2 regions of the Lacticaseibacillus parahuelsenbergensis genome follow, and region 1 is predicted to be linked to the other one. Evidence: predicted binding sites of a transcription regulator. Region 1 holds the regulator's gene; the other holds the start of a gene.

The links. Region 1 encodes NrdR, which represses ribonucleotide reductase genes. Its sites were predicted from a motif close to ACACNATATATNGTGT; they were not measured.
Region 2: a site for NrdR is predicted at 2,572-2,587, ahead of nrdD (anaerobic ribonucleoside-triphosphate reductase). Genes of this name have one in related genera too.

Annotation. Positions count from the first base shown of each region.
Region 1 covers NZ_CP132482.1:1,682,050-1,690,202, forward strand. Annotated here, with positions in the region: gene LACPH_RS07920 (enhanced serine sensitivity protein SseB C-terminal domain-containing protein) at 1-356, opposite strand, end outside; gene LACPH_RS07925 (hypothetical protein) at 346-738, opposite strand; gene thrS (threonine--tRNA ligase) at 894-2,867, opposite strand; gene dnaI (primosomal protein DnaI) at 3,423-4,358, opposite strand; gene LACPH_RS07940 (replication initiation and membrane attachment family protein) at 4,358-5,707, opposite strand; gene nrdR (transcriptional regulator NrdR) at 5,776-6,243, opposite strand; gene coaE (dephospho-CoA kinase) at 6,298-6,900, opposite strand; gene mutM (DNA-formamidopyrimidine glycosylase) at 6,897-7,745, opposite strand; gene polA (DNA polymerase I) at 7,757-8,153, opposite strand, start outside.
Region 2 covers NZ_CP132482.1:140,337-148,489, reverse strand. Annotated here, with positions in the region: gene LACPH_RS00675 (hypothetical protein) at 1-88, opposite strand, end outside; gene nrdD (anaerobic ribonucleoside-triphosphate reductase) at 272-2,455, opposite strand; gene LACPH_RS00665 (ABC transporter permease) at 2,754-3,515, opposite strand; gene LACPH_RS00660 (ABC transporter ATP-binding protein) at 3,512-4,441, opposite strand; gene LACPH_RS00655 (PLDc N-terminal domain-containing protein) at 4,438-4,653, opposite strand; gene LACPH_RS00650 (helix-turn-helix transcriptional regulator) at 4,747-5,868, opposite strand; gene LACPH_RS00645 (MFS transporter) at 6,126-7,340, opposite strand; gene LACPH_RS00640 (ArsR/SmtB family transcription factor) at 7,606-7,950, opposite strand; gene LACPH_RS00635 (heavy metal translocating P-type ATPase) at 8,017-8,153, opposite strand, start outside.

The DNA.
Region 1 (8,153 bases):
GCCCGAGACAATACCATGTTTTCGTCATATGGATTAATAACCACGCCGAAAATGTCGCGATCCTCATATAGGAAATTGGCACAATCAGCAATCGTCGCAACCGCAAAATGATCGTGATCCGGACTTTTGGCAAAGTTTGCCTGATCCGTAAAAATCGGTAAATAGTCATGCCCATTGTCATCGGTGAGCATCACCACGGTGGGATCCCCTGTGCGTGCTGTTCCGACTGGCAACATAAACTTGGCGCTTTTTAAGCCAGCATAAAAAGCCGCTTGCGTGTCATCATTTTGATCCGTTCTTAAAAGCCGCATCAAATGAATTAACTGGGGATTTTGAACTTGTGGCTCATTGGTCATCGTCATCTTCTCCTTTATTTTGCTGCTGGTTGAGGTTCATTTTATTGCGAAAATTCCGTAATTTTTTAGGTAAGCCGATTAGCCATGACAATAAAACGATGCCGACACTGCCGAAAACCGCCACGCCTTGAGGTTGAAATTCGATTTTGCCGAACCACCAATTGGCAATGCCATACGCGGCCAATGCCGTTAAAAGCATCACGATCCCCATCAGCACCAGCAGGCCGCGACCACGATGGGCAATGAGCCAGCGGCCGCGCTGACTGGGAGTCCGCCACGGTAACTTCAAGTAAACCAGTAGAACAACAAAATACAAGCTGGCTGCCAAAATTTTTGTGACGAAAAATAAAACGAGCCATGAAGCCCATAACGCAATAACCACCTAGTCACCCTTTCTTTGCTGTCTGTCGTAAATGTGTCCAGTGTATCATACATGGCAATAGGCGGCGAAAAAGTGCCAGGTAATTGTAGGGCAGCGAACAAAAAGATCTGAGTCAACTGGCCCAGATCTTTTCGGTTTACTTTAAAGGACGGCTATTAATCGCCTAAAACCTTCTTCGCCTCGGTAGGCTTGGTTTTGCCATCGCGACTGTAGTTCTTGACTTCGGCGACCATCGCGTCAATGAACATGTTACCGGCTTCTTCTTCGGTATGCTCATCACCGTAACGCCGAACCGAAACGGCAGCATCGTTGAGTTCCTTATCACCAACGACAACCGTATACGGGATCTTCTTAGTCTGGGCTTCGCGGATCTTGTAGCCCATCTTTTCATTCCGATCATCGACTTTGACCCGCAAGCCAGCGGCCAACATCTGGCGCTTGATGCGGTTGACATAGTCTAAGTGCAGATCATTGTTAACCGGAATCAAAACAGCCTGCGTCGGGGCTAACCAGGTCGGGAAGGCACCCTTGTAGATTTCGGTCAGATAAGCGATGAAGCGCTCCATCGTGCCGACAATGCCACGATGAATCATGACTGGTCGATGTTCTTCACCATCTTTGCCAACATAGGTCAGGTTGAAGCGTTCTGGCAACATGAAGTCCAACTGAATGGTCGACATCGTTTCGTCATTACCCAAGGCCGTCTTGGTCTGGATATCCAGCTTTGGCCCATAAAAGGCAGCTTCGCCTTCAGCTTCGTAGTAATCAAGATGCAGATCATCCATCGCACCTTTAAGCATGCTCTGGCTGCGGGTCCACATTTCATCGTCATCAAAATACTTTTCGGTATTCTTGGGATCACGATATGAAAGCCGGAAGCTGTAATCGGTAATGTTGAAGTCTTCGTAAACGTCCATGATCAGGCGCAGAATCTTTTTAAATTCTTCTTGAACCTGATCCAAGGCAACAAAAGTGTGGCCGTCATTTAGCGTCATTTCCCGAACACGCTGCAAGCCGGACAGTGCGCCGGACTTTTCATAGCGGTGCATCATGCCTAATTCAGCAATGCGCAGCGGTAATTCGCGATAAGAGCGGATATGGTGGTTGTAAATCTGAATGTGGCTCGGGCAGTTCATTGGCCGCAATTCGAGCATTTCGCCATCGCCCATGTCCATTGGCGGGAACATGTCTTCGCGGTAGTGATCCCAGTGACCGGATGTCTTATATAAGTCGAGGTTGGCAAGCACTGGCGTATAAACGTGTTCGTAGCCATCTGCGATTTCCTTGTCGATAATATACCGTTCGATCACCCGCCGGATTGTTGCCCCATTTGGCATCCAGTAAGGCAAACCGGCACCGACTTTAGGATCGACGAAGAAAAGATCCAAGTCGCGGCCGATAACCCGGTGATCATGTTCAGCGGCTTCCTGACGGCGTTTAGCATCATCTTCGAGACCTTTTTCACTCCAATAAGCCGTCCCGTAAATCCGCTGGAGCATCGGATTGCTGCTCTTGCCTTGCCAGTAAGCGCCGGCAACTGACAGCAGTTTGAAATGCTTCAGATCTTTGAGGCTTGGTAGCAGGACCTTTTCTTCAAAATCAACAAAGTCACCGAGCTTGTAACCCTTAATCGGATCGCCAGCAGCTTCGACCAATTGCTTCTTGAAAGGATCGTCTTTGAAGCGGGCAAAAGCATCGGCACGACTGAGAACAACCGGTTCCAAAGCAGCGTTGGCCTTAATGATTTCTTCCATTTTCTTTTGAACCGTTGGCAAATCATCGACACTCACCTGGCCATCTGCCCGATCTGTATCGTAATAGAAGCCATCCTCGGTTGCCTGACCCTGACCAAAATGAATATCAGGATACAAAGCTTTGAGTGCTGCAGCCAAAACAAATGCTGCCGTTTGCCGGAGAACCGTCAGCCCCTCGGCATCATCCTTGGTCATAATCTGCAGTTTGCCAGAATGAGCAATCGGTTCGTCATAAGCGATCAACTCGCCATCCAACTTGCCGGCAACCGCCTTTTTGGCCAAACTGTTACTAATGCCTTCTGTAATAGCTTTCACCGTTGTACCATCTGGAAATTGTTTAACATTGCCATCTGGAAACGTAATATCTAATGCCATAAGAAAGACTCTCCTTTGTTGTTTTTTCGAAGAAACCATCCGTTCACCGATGCAGAGACCTGTGCGTAAGGATCTTGGTCACAATGCCTAAGGGCACAACGCTTCAGTTCCAGACACTGCGGCTTCCGCTTGCGATAACGCGTTCGCAGTCGCAGAAATCTCCGTGTAAGGACCTTGACCGCAATGGCCAAAGACCGGCCATCACACCCAAGGCCACTTACACTCCGGTTTCTAACCGGGCTGGCTCACGCTCACAAAAAAATCGCCCCTAACATCTCCTAAGAGACATCAGGGACGATTTGTGATCGCGGTTCCACCCAGGTTGCCGACAGTCTTGCTGCGGGCCACTTCATTAACGCGTAACCTGCGCAACTGGGCCTTTCGGCAATCTCAAGAAGTGGTTCGGATCAGATCTTGCAAGACTTTCAGCCGCGGCCTTGCTCTCTGTCGGATGATCCTTTATTGCTTCCGTCTTCGATAGCTACATTGAACCACATTGCGCGGCTGGGTGCAAGCGGTTTTCTGAAAATTGCGTTATTCTTTTTGGAGTCGCACTTAATTAGCCAGCGGATTGCGTCGATTTTCTCCGCCGACCGTTACTTCTTTTGCGAGAAAACGGATCCGTTCCATGACGCGTTGGGCTTTTAGCATTTCGGAATTACCGCGGTCAGTCCCGGCCAAAGATTCGGTTAAATCGGCCATGCTTTTGTTGGAGCTAAACAGCGTCGGCATTTTTTCCTGCATGCGGTATTGCAAAATGATGCCAAGCACATCATCCCGCACCCAGGGACTGATACTTTCGGCACCAATATCATCAAGCATCAGCACTTGCGCACGTTTGACGCTATCGATTTTTTTCAACACCGTGTTGCTGCCAATGGCACTCTTCATTTCAACAACAAAGGTCGGGACATGAATCAGCGTCGTGGCAATGCCGCCTTTGCTGGCAAGATCATTGGCAATGGCACCTAACAAATAGGTTTTACCGACACCAAATGGACCGCTTAGATACAAGCCTTGATGAAATGTTTTGGGATCGGCGACCACTGCCAATACAAACCGGTTTGCGGCCAAAAGCGCATCCACCCGCTCATCGGTCGGATCGTAACTTGTCAGACTTGCATCGTGAATATCTTTAGGCATATTAACAGAGGTCACTAGCGACGCCTGCTTGGCCTCTTCGTCAGCCGCAAGCTTTGCATCTGTCGGCTCATAAGCGACATCGATCAGCCCGTTGGCAACGACTAACGTGGGTTGATAGCCAGGCGCCAATGGTAATTCACCACGGGCAATCTTGTTCCGCTCACTGACGAATTCATAGATTTTGGCCGTGCCGCGATCAATCGCATCGTCAGCTAATTCTGCCTCGTGTTGCTTAAGGAAGGTCTGGACATCAGGATCCTGCAAGGCTGCCTTGACCATTTTGAAATACCGCTCCCGCCACTGCCGGGAATCCATTAGCATTGCCAAGCGTTTGCGCATATCTTCCATTAGTTTGTCCCTCCCTTATCGCCAAGTTGTCGTAACTTTTCCAACTGGGCAGCCAACGTCTGGCGATCTGCTTCGCTGACCTTTTTCTTCTTGGGTTGATAGCCTTCCTTAGCCCAATCTGGCAGCTTTTCCTGCCGCACACCTTTGGATTGGCTTTGAAAACGCCTTTTTCCAGTTGCTTTTTGCTCTTCAAACGTATGAATCTGCTGTAACGCTGCTTCCGGGCTCGTCACATTGGCCTTCAACCAGCTGTTTGCGATCGCATCCATCAAAGCTTGATTGATACTGTCATTCGTTCGGAGAATATAATCAATCAAAATATTAATGGTGGGGGCATCAAAAACGTTGCGTTCACTAAGGCTCTGTACCGCGCGCAATTCATTATTGGCCGGATACATCCGGTCATTTTTAGCCTGCTTGGTTGCGGTTAAAAACTGGCGTGGCGGCATGCTTTTGGCCCGTTTCAGCAGCGCTTCGTCGGCACTGGCCACTTTTGGCGGTTTGGTTGCCACTGGTTGCGGCTTAGTTTGAGGTTGCTGGCGGGTATAACTTTGCTCGGCCAGCCGCCGCAACGCGTTCAAGTCGATTTTGCCCGTCATCACATCCGTCGCTCGACTAATCAGCCGCGCAAAGTCAGGTGGTTGAATCCCGTAAAACCCGGCGATTTGATACAGTGCCTCTTGGTGTTTGGCTAATTGACCTGACTGAATATTGCTGTTGGCTAACAACGATTGCAAAAGTTCCCAGTCATAGCCTTCGCCATTACCAAGCCGCGGTAGTTGAGGCTGATTTTGAGCCATTGCCTTTTTGGCGGCAACCACCGCACTTGGTTCCCCGCTTAAGTTGTGGTCAAAGCGAAACACGTCCAAAAAGTTTGCCGTGATCTCCTGCCATTCCGGGCGGCGAACCGGTTTCAGACTGAACTGTGCAACCAGTTCGTCATACCGTTTTTCACCAACCTTGTCATAAAGCAACAGGCCCATCAAATCATCTTTAAAAAAGGCATCTGGCTGCACTGGCGGATAAAGTTCATACGCGTAATAGCGTCCTAGGGAATCGACTTGCGTATAAGTTCGCAATAAGCCGACTGCTTCCAGTTTGACGCGAGCCACAAAGAGTTGATCGATGTCGATATCCAACAAATCCAATAGCCAGAGTTGCGGGCGCCGATCCGTCACCAAAGCGCGGTCTTTGACTTCCTGCCATAGACTTAGATAAAGCGCCATGGCAATCGGCCCCACGAGCGGTTGATAAAGCGAGATGGCGATCTTTTCATCAAAGTCGCTAAAATAACCTGCCTTGGTCAACACAAAGCCTGCTTGTGGCATAAACGTATCCGGACGCTGCATAGCAAATTCACCTCTTTTCAGACAACGGACCTGAGACAACTGCCCCAGGTCCGCTTGTTTTGCGCTCACTATTTCTTAGTCTTTTCCTTCTTCATCATATCCTGAAGCTCTTGCATGAAGACGGACATATCTTTGAACTGCCGATAAACACTGGCGAAGCGAATATAAGCCACGTCGTCAACATCTGCTAGCTTGGACATGACATACTCGCCAATGGCTTGACTGGAAACTTCATTTTCACCAATCGCACGCAATTGGTTTTCAACCGAATCAACGATCCCTTGCATCTGCTCCATGGTGACCGGTCGTTTTTCTGCGGCCCGGATCAGCCCTTTCAGAATCTTCTCACGATTGAACTCTTCTCTGGTACCATTTTTCTTAATTACCAATAACGGGGTTTGCTCGACTCGTTCAAAAGTCGTGAAGCGAAACCCGCAATTCTCGCATTCGCGCCGGCGTCGGATCGCCCGACCGCCGTCTGTGGGACGCGAATCAACGACCCGCGAACTATTATGATGGCAATGGGGACATTGCACGACTCCACCTTCTTAATCAAAGTTTGATAATTAATTATAGCACGCACACGCCGCTTATGATAGGTGCTGTAACTGGCGGATTAAGGCTTTCGCTTGGGCAATCGTTGCTTCTGATTTTCCGTTATTGTCAATGACAAAATCAGCCATGGCCGCTTTTTCCGCCAAGGGTATCTGTGATGCAATGCGTTCTTTGGCTTCGGCTTCTGTCAAACCATCGCGGGCCATCAGCCGGGCCAGTTGAACATCAGGAGCAACGGTGACCACAGCAACACCATCGAATGCATCGGCATAATCAGCTTCATAAAGAAGTGGAATGTCGCCAACTACAATCGCAGCACCGCCGGCTTTTGCCTGCTCTAACGCTTGATTAATCGCCGCGCGCAGGTACGGTCGATTAATTTGATTCAGCGCCTCCAAACGTCGCGGTTGGGAAAAGACAATCTCACCAAGCTTGGCACGGTTGAGTTTACCGTCCGCGCGCAGCACTTGTGGCCCAAATGCCTGGACAATGCGGGCGAGTGCAGGCCGACCGGGTTCGACAATCCGGCGCGCAATCACATCGGCATCTACGACTGGATAGCCAGCTGCTTTAAAGACTCGACTCACCGTTGACTTTCCTGAGGCAATACCGCCTGTCAAACCCAATAAATAGGTCATGCCGGACGCCTCCTTTGATGCAGAGGTTGGCAGTGGGGACAATAGTGGGTACCGCGTTGGCCGACTTTGATTTTAACAATGAGTGTGCCGCAGCGATCACAAGGCGTCCCTTCCCGATCGTAAACATGCAAGGCATCTTGAAAAGAGCCGCGGTTACCTTTTGCATCCACGTAGGTATGAGCACTGGTGCCACCAGCAGCAAGGGCAGCATCTAACTCCTTGATAATATTGTCATGTAAGGTATGAATTTCTTTTTTTGTCAGCGTATCAGCTGGCTGCAATGGATTCAAACGACTCAACCATAAAACTTCGTCGGCATAAATATTGCCGATACCGGCAACAACGGTCTGATCCAGTAAAACCGATTTGATCGCTTTATGATGGCGTTTTAGTTTTTGGGCAAACGCCGCCTCGTCAAACGTCGCAGGGGTCGGCTCCGGACCTAATTTTGCCAACGCCGGCACCGATTGTTCCTGACCAGTATGAATCAAGCGCATGCGGCCAAACTTGCGTAAATCCCGGTAGCGCAGTTGGCTTCCATCCTGGAACGTAAAAGTCACATGATCGTGCTTGTCAAATGGCGTATGGTCATCGCTAACGACGTAATAGCGACCTTCCATGCGTAAATGGCTGACAATGGTTTCACCGTTGTTCAGCCGAATCAACAGGTATTTTCCCCGGCGATCGATCGTGGTGACAGCAGCGCCGACGACTTCTTTTTGAAAAGTTGGCAAGCCATTAATCAGAATTTTCGCCCAATTCGTACTAATCGCGGTGATCCGTTTGTTTTTGATAAGTGGCAATAATGAACGGCGAACCGTTTCGACTTCAGGTAACTCTGGCATTCCCGTTCTCCTTATTTTGCATCAAACCAAGTCGGGCCGTAGTGGCTATCGACCTTCAACGGCACGTCCAGTTGCACGGCAGAGTCCATGATCTTAGGCACAAGTTTGCCAAGCTGTTCCATTTCTGAGGTGGGAGCTTCAAAAATGAGTTCATCGTGCACTTGCAACAGCATTTTGGCTTGCAGATGGGCATCGGTTAACGCTTTTTGCATGCGAATCATTGCAACTTTGATAATGTCCGCTGCACTGCCTTGGATCGGCGTGTTCATCGCGGTGCGCTCAGCAAATTTACGTAAATTAAAGTTACGTGAATGAATTTGCGGCAAATAGCGGCGGCGATGGAACAGTGTCTCGACGTAACCGTCTTCGCGCGCCTTTTTAACCATATTGGCCATGTAATCATGAACC
Region 2 (8,153 bases), 1.5 Mb from region 1:
AAATGACAACGATAGCGAAAAATAGCCAACCATTGTTCCATTGCTCGGCTGACTGCCACTGACTGGCGGTAAATGCATTGGCAACCATGCTGCACCCCCCGAATCGTTTGTCTTCTTCAAAACAGCGCTTCAATCTAACAATTAATTGCTTTGCATTTTACACGCAGTCAAATAAAATAAAAAGTCGCAGGTCTCATTTCAGCCAACACAAAACGGCGATCGCAGGAAACTTCTCGCGATCGCCGTTTTACTATGCTGTTACTATTTCATCTTACTTGTCACGCCGGTTAGCCACCTGATTCAGGCTGAACGTGATATGTTTCTTTCGGTGGATAATTTCTTCCTGACGACCGTGAACCATCGGCCGCTTGTTTGGATTGCCGAGGTAGCCGCAGAGGCGCTTGACCACATCGCAGGTTGCCGGGTCGTGGTTGCCGCATTCCGGGCATTCATAACCTTTCGCTGTCGCCGTGAATTCACCCTTGAAGCCACACTTGAAGCATTGATCAATCGGCGTGTTCGTGCCGAGATAACCAATCTTATCGTAGGCATAGTCCCAAACTGCCTCAAGTGCTTTCGGATTCTGTTTCAGGTTCGGATACTCACAGTAGTGGATGAAGCCACCGGCACTATACTGCGGATAATCCTTTTCAAAATCGAGTTTCTCAAACGGGGTCGGTGATTTGCGGACATCATAATGGAAGCTGTTGGTGTAATATTCCTTGTCCGTAATGTCTTTGACGATCCCGAATTTCTTGGTATCGTCGCGGCAGAAGGTATCGGTGAGCGACTCACTCGGTGTGCCGTAAACCGAAAAATGATAGCCGTACTGCTTTTCCCAGGCTTTGCAATGATCGTCCAACGCCTTGACGATTGAAACGGAAAACGCCTTGGCTTCGGGATTCTTTTCCCATGCTGAACCATAGAAAACCGTGCCGACTTCGTATAAGCCGATGTAACCAAGCGATACCGTGGCGCGGCCGTTTTTGAATAGGTCATCGACGCTGTCTGTGTCAGCCAAACGCTTGCCAAATGCGCCGTACTTGTAAAGAATCGGGGCACTTTCCGGCGTCGCTTGTTTGGTGCGCTCAATCTTATACAACAGACCTTCCTTGCAGATGCGCATCCGTTCTTCAAAAATCTTCCAGAACTTATCCTTGTCGCCTTTGGACTCCATGGCAATCCTTGGCAGATTAATCGTGATCACCCCAAGGTTCATCCGGCCGGCGTTGACTTCCTTGCCGGTCTTAGGATCGGTCCAGCCTTGCAAGAAGCTGCGGCAACCCATGGGCGCTTTGAATGAACCGGTCAGCCGCTTGATGGTATCGTATGACACCACATCTGGGTACATCCGCTTGGTGGCACATTCGATGGCCAGCTGCTTGATGTCATAGTTGGGATCTTCCGGGTTGAGGTTCAGTCCGCGCTTCAACGTGAAGACCAGCTTCGGAAAAATCGCAGTACGGCGCTCTTTACCCAGACCAAGAATCCGAATTTTCAGAATATCCTTTTGAATTTCCCGTTCGATCCAGCTGGTGCCCAATCCAAAGCCAACAGTGACAAAAGGCGTCTGTCCTTGCGTCGAATAAAGGGTGTTGACCTGATATTCCAACGTTTGCAAGGCATCATAAATATCCTTCTTGGTCTGCTTCACAGCCAACGCTTTCAATTGGGCCGGATCATCAATCACATCGCCGAATTCCTTTAGATGTTTCTGATAATTTTTCTCGGCAAACGGGGCCAGCACCTGATCCGTCCGATCACTGGAGCAGCCGCCATATTGGCTGGAAGCCACATTCGCGATAATCTGGGTCATCTGGGTCACAGCCACCTGAATCGAGTGGGCCGGCTCCACTTCGGCGTTACCGATGCAAAAGCCATGATTCAACATGTAGTCAAAATCAATTAAGCAGCAGTTGGTTTCTGCCATAAACGGGGTGTAATCAAGGTCATGCCAATGAATATCGCCACGCAAATGGGCATTGGCCACAGCTGGCGGCAACATTTTCAGCCCGACCGCCTTAGCCACAGCACCGGCAGTGAGATCGCGCTGGGTCGAGAACACGCGGCTATCCTTATTGGCATTCTCGTTCACCACGCTCTTGTCGCGATTGACAAGCTTCGCCACATTGTAATTGACATCTTGCTTCTGCTTACGCGCCAAATCCCGCTTCAGCCGATATTGCGTATACGCCTCGGCCCAGTCATACTTCTCGGCTGCAATCAGCGTCTGCTCAACCACCGTCTGAACCTCGGCGATTTCAACATCATCATGATAGCGATCGCGAATTTTAGCCGTCACCGTATCCGTCAAGTGATCAATCGTCAGCACATCACTGGGTGACAGCTCTGCCACGCTCTCCGCCGCCTTTGTAATCGCGGTGCTGATCTTGCTCGCATCAAAATCAACGATGCGCCCGTCTCGTTTCTTGATTTGTGTATAAAATTCAATCATGGCTAATCCCCCAGTACACTGACTTGTTCCACTTGCATCAATATATATAGTATACAGGATTTTTCTTCAAAAGAAAGCACTAAACTACTAAATTTGGTAGGTAATGACATAATACTATACATGATATAGTGGTTTTGCATCATTTGATTGTTAACGATTGATTTTTAAAATAACGTCTCATCCGCCTTAGAACATAACAAACTTGCATAGTTGCGGGGTTAACGTGTCAGCAAAAAAGCGACCGTTCCGCAAGACGATCGATCGTTACGTCCGTCCTGCCAATCAGCCGCGTCACTTTTTAAAGTTTCTTCTGGTCCAATACTTTGATTGCCGCCCAGAACAATCCGAGCGCAATGACAACTGCCATCACCATTACCGGCCACAATTTAGTCAAAGCATCCGCGTTCACCAGAATTTTCATATTATCGCTTATGAGGCTGATCGGATTAAAATGCTGCCATTCCTTGACCATCTGCGCCAGATACAACAACGCCACGATGACGACCGTAAAAAGCAACCCGCCATAGTTATTCGATGCGAGCGTTGAGCCAAACACAAGCAGACTCAAGAAGAAGATGCCAAAAATTGCCAATGGCACGAACGCTAACACCACATGCGGGCTGTGAATATCAGGAAAATAATAAGCCGTGTATGCCCAAGTGACCAAAAACGCACTACCAACGCACCAGAGCCACAGCAGCAACCCCACGAATGCCTTGCCGATGATCACTGACCAGCGCGGCAAGCCTTTGGTGACAAGGTTGATTAAGGTACCTTGTTGAATTTCCTGACTCACACAGCCGCCAAGCATGAGCGCAAAGACGTAAATGCCGATTTGGGTCATATTTTTATAGTATTGCGTCCACGAATCTAATGAAGTCGGCGTCGGCATGGCAATCTTCACACCGCCGAGGCCGCCTTTTAATAGCGCTGGCAACAATTTTGCCATCAGCGGGCTTAAAATGCCGAAAATTAAAAATACGACGGTCGAAATCAGGAAGCGATGGGTGCGCCAACTTTCAAGCAATTCCTTTTTGGTAAAAATCGCTGCGGCTGTCATTGAACCACCTCCATGAAAATCTGTTCAAGATTGGCTTCCTGTTGGCTGAAAGTCAGCGGGATCAACCGCGCTGCTAGCAGTGTGGTTAAAATCTGGTCAGCAGCAGCGGCATAGGCACCTGTGTAAGCAACGGTCACTTCACTGGCACTTTGCGTCACCTGCTGCACATGGTCACGATGTTGTTGCGGCGCTAGTATGACTGCCGCCTCTAGTGCTTGTGCCGAAGTCTCAAAAGTCAGCTGCACTCGGGGCTTTGCATACTGCTGTTTCAAGTCAGCCAGCGAGGCACTAACTTGCAATCGGCCACGATGCAGAATCCCGACATGATCGCAAATGCGTTCCACATCACTCAATATATGCGTCGAAAACAAGATGGTGGTCTGTCCACGCAAACTCGCCAGCAACTCTAAAAAATCGGTTCGCCCTTGGGGATCAAGAGCACTAGTCGGTTCGTCACAGATCAACAGCTTGGGCATCGTTAACAGCGCCTGCGCTATCCCAAGCCGCTGCCGCATCCCGCGAGAAAAGCCGCCAATGCGCTGCGAAGCTTTTGCCAACCCAACTCGCTTCAGCATCGTGGTGACCCGTGAGGCCAACGCTGTCCCCCGCAAACCCGTCAATTGCCCACACATTCGTAAATATTCCGTGGCGGTCATGTATCCGTAAAATGCAGGCACATCCGGCAAGTAGCCCGTCTGGCGATTCGTGGCAGTTTGACCAAAATGTACCCGTTCCCCGGCAACGTCAATTTCGCCACCATCCGCTCGATCCAAACCCAGAATCAGTTTCATAGTGGTGGTCTTCCCGGCACCATTTTCCCCGACAAAGCCATAAATCGATCCGGTCGGCACCGTTAAATTAAGGTCTTGAAGCACCTGTTTGTTGCCAAAATGCTTGCTGACGTGTTGCAATGTCAAAATGCTCACTGCTGATCCTCCCGTCCAAAGACAAAATACGCAATGGGGCCGATGATTTGGATGAAGATAACAATCACCAGCCAAAACACACGGTTGCCTATGCGATAGTGCGGATGGCGCAATACCTGAATTACCGCAGCAATCATTAACCCAAACTCTAAAATGATCAATGGCACCAAAAACGGCCAGTATGTCGTGAAAACTTCCCAATTAGCATTCATGTTGTTCAACTCCTCCAAAAATTCGTGATGGTCGTTAGTTTTAGCCTTCACTCTTTTTGCATTCCCAAAACTTACTCAGACTCAGCCAGCTGCCTATTTCCGCGCTTTGATCTGTTCCAATTCTTTTAGCAATGGCTCAATCTTCGGCTGCTTCCGCAAAGGTTTCAGCACCGGGTTATTCAAAACGACATCGATCAAAGCCTGCTTTGCCTGACCCGATACGCGTGGTGTCTGCGGGCCCAGATCCAATTGATTCAGCCACGGATCGATCGCATCAAAGTATTGATCGCCGTGCAGTTGCCACGTCATTTTTGTTGTCGCCATCGCCCGCACAAACAGCCGCAATGTTGTCGTGACCGCTTTGATTTGGTGGTGCTGGGCAAAGCCATTTAACGCTACCAATTGAAAGTTGGTCCAAACTGCTGGATTCAGGGTCACAAGCTCAAAGGCTTCGGCAATCGCCTGTCCCCGCTGATAGGTAGCTTTTAGTCGCTCAGGATCCTTCCCTAGCAACGTCATGTAGTTCGTTAATTGACTCATGATAATGCTCAGATCCTGCATCAGCCCACTTTGGCTGGTAGCAATCGCCCGCTGCAGATCGCCTTTTTGCTGAAACGCCCCGGCAATTAAACTGTCAGCCGGTAACTGTTCTGGCACATACTCGCCTAACAACGCCAACACGTCATCCGGTCGGTTAAGTATCAGCAGGCTATAGCCTTCCAGCTCAACCGCTTTGGCCGTCAGTGATAAATCACCGCCACTTTGCCGTACCCGAACGAACAGTTGCAGTGCCTCGGTCACGTAGGTCTTCTTTTTGTCTTCCAGCGAGTCGCCGGGTAAAAGATCATAATGATTCAGTAACAGCAACCCCATCTGTAGCAAAAATGGATAACACGCATAATACCGGCGAATCAAATTCCGAATCGACGTCAATACCGTTTCCGCGGGCTGGGTCTCAAACGCACGCTTCATCGACGTATAAAGTCGCCGAATTTCCGCCGCACTCAGCTGCGCATTGTAGGCCATCAATTTATCAATGCTGACATCAAAATAGGCTGCTAAAATCGGCAGCAACGTAATATCGGGATAACTTTGCCCGGTCTCCCACTTTGAAACCGACGCTTTCGAGACACCAACAAAATCTGCCAAAGCCTGTTGCGTAATGCCCTTCTGTTTACGATAAGTGCTGATCACAGTACCCACATTGATTTCCATTCGGCTTCCTCTTTTCTGTTTCTATCCTCATTGTAAGGGCGCACATCACCGATGTATATCGAGACTCTGTAAACTTAGACGTATTAAAATCAACTATTAGGATACTTTGGGGAAACAAAATAGCCCCAGACAAACGACCTTCGTTTGAAGTCATTTGTCTGGGGCCAGTTACGCAACACCCAAGCCTAAGCTATTTAAACAAGCATCATGACACAGTTGCTGCACTGAATACACTTCACTTATCAACGTCAATTCTTTTAATCTCGTTTTCCCTTACTTGTCCTAAAAATCAAAACATAAGAAGTTGCGATCATGACTACCGTGAAGGCCGAAAATACCGTCAACATTAATACCGTACCCCATTGTTGGATAACAATACCAATAAGAGGATTGACGATCATGGTTACCAAGCTAACGGCAAAAGAAAGTCCTGATATCAAGGTAGCTCGTGCTGAATCCTTAACCCATAAATTCAGCATCTCCATAACAATCGGATCCAAAATGTCGACGGTGACATACAATAAACAGGCACCAATTAAGAAAATGTAGGCATTAGGTTGAGCTTGAAGGATCATCCCCATACTAAGCAAACCAATGATGATCAGCGATAGCGTCCGATAGCTTACTTTTGTGAGTCGGAAAGCCTGGGTTGCGACAAATCCCCCGATAAAACTGAAAATCATAAAAATCGTCCCGTTTGCAGAAGAAGCAAATCCGAGATCTGAAACATAAGACGGCAGCAAGGAAAAAATGGCATTCACCATCGCAACGACGAGTGTTGTAAATGCGACAAGAAAAAGAACATTCGCCGACTTTCTCACCTCATTAAAGACTAACAGGATATCCTTAACCTTTTCATACTGTGAAGATGTGGGAACCGATTCAACGGTAGACTTTTCTTCCTTCATCGATACGATAATCCCACCGGCGCCCAGCAGCATAAAAGCCTGAAAAAAATAGGGCAACATCTCATTCAACGAATATAAATAACCACCAATAAAGGTTGCGATACCGGTCACAATGGCACTAATCAGCTGAATTCTGCCACGAATTTTTGCATAGATTTTTCCCAAACCATCACGCCGGAGTGCTTCAAAAAACAAAGCATCATCAGCGCCACTAAGAAGCGCATTGCCTACACCTTCCAAAATAAACGCAAACACGATAACGGCAAATCCCAGAGAATGATTCGTCAGATTCACGCTGGTCATGAGTAATGGCGAGAGAATCAGCAAAAACAATCCAATCACAATAACCCATTTCTTCTTGAAAAGGTCACTTAAAACGCCACTCGGGATTTCGAATGCAAATTGAGAGAATAAAAATAGTGATTGCAAAGCAGCAAACTGCACCAAACTGAATTTCAAAAAATGAACCAGAAAGATGACGTTGACAATTCTCGTAAATCTCAGCTGTGTGAACAGGGTGTACAGGTAGTATTTTTGTATGCTCTGCGACGGTTGACGATTCATCCCACACTCCTGTTAAGCGCTTCTTAAATTCTACAAATATACAGACCTTATCCGGGTTTCTCACAAGAATTTTGGCCTGCACACTTGCAGTAGACGCTCACGTTAATTTAATGACATTATCATTAAATAAATAAAGTGTAAAGAACTTTTAATTTCTCTCAACGAGTTCCGAGTATAAAAAAGCCCAAGTAAGCTCGTCACAATCGAGTCTGCTTGGTCATTCCTTTTCAGCAATAATATACGCCGATTTTCCGGCATGACAATTCTACTGCCCATGCTGCTTCTCTTCTATATGCGCCTTAGTCAGCTCATAAATCTCCAAAACATGGTCATCGACCAGGTGGTAATAAATCTGCTTGCCCGAGCGGTCTCCCACAACGAGGCGCGTCTGTTTCAAAATTCGCAGCTGGTGCGACACGGTGGATTGGCCAAGATCTAACATGGCCGCAAGCTCGTTGACAGTGATGGGTCCCTTGGCAATGGCCAAAATAATCCGCATCCGGGTAGGGTCACTCATGGTTTTAAAGACTTCGAGGATATCACGTAAGCCCTCATCGTCGGGAATGTCACTGTCGCTGGCGGCAGTTGTATGAACATCATTGGTTGTCATCTGCATGGCTCCTTACGATACTTAAGGCCATTTTAGCAGACTTTTGCATCGAAGGCGGTTTTTGCCTTAAGGTTTCTGTGGCAACAATAAGCGCAACCCGTTTAAAATCACAACCAAGGTACTGCCTTCATGGAAAACAACGCCCCAGGCAATGTTAGTGAGTTGCAACACGTTCAAAGTGACCAACATCACCACGACTGCCA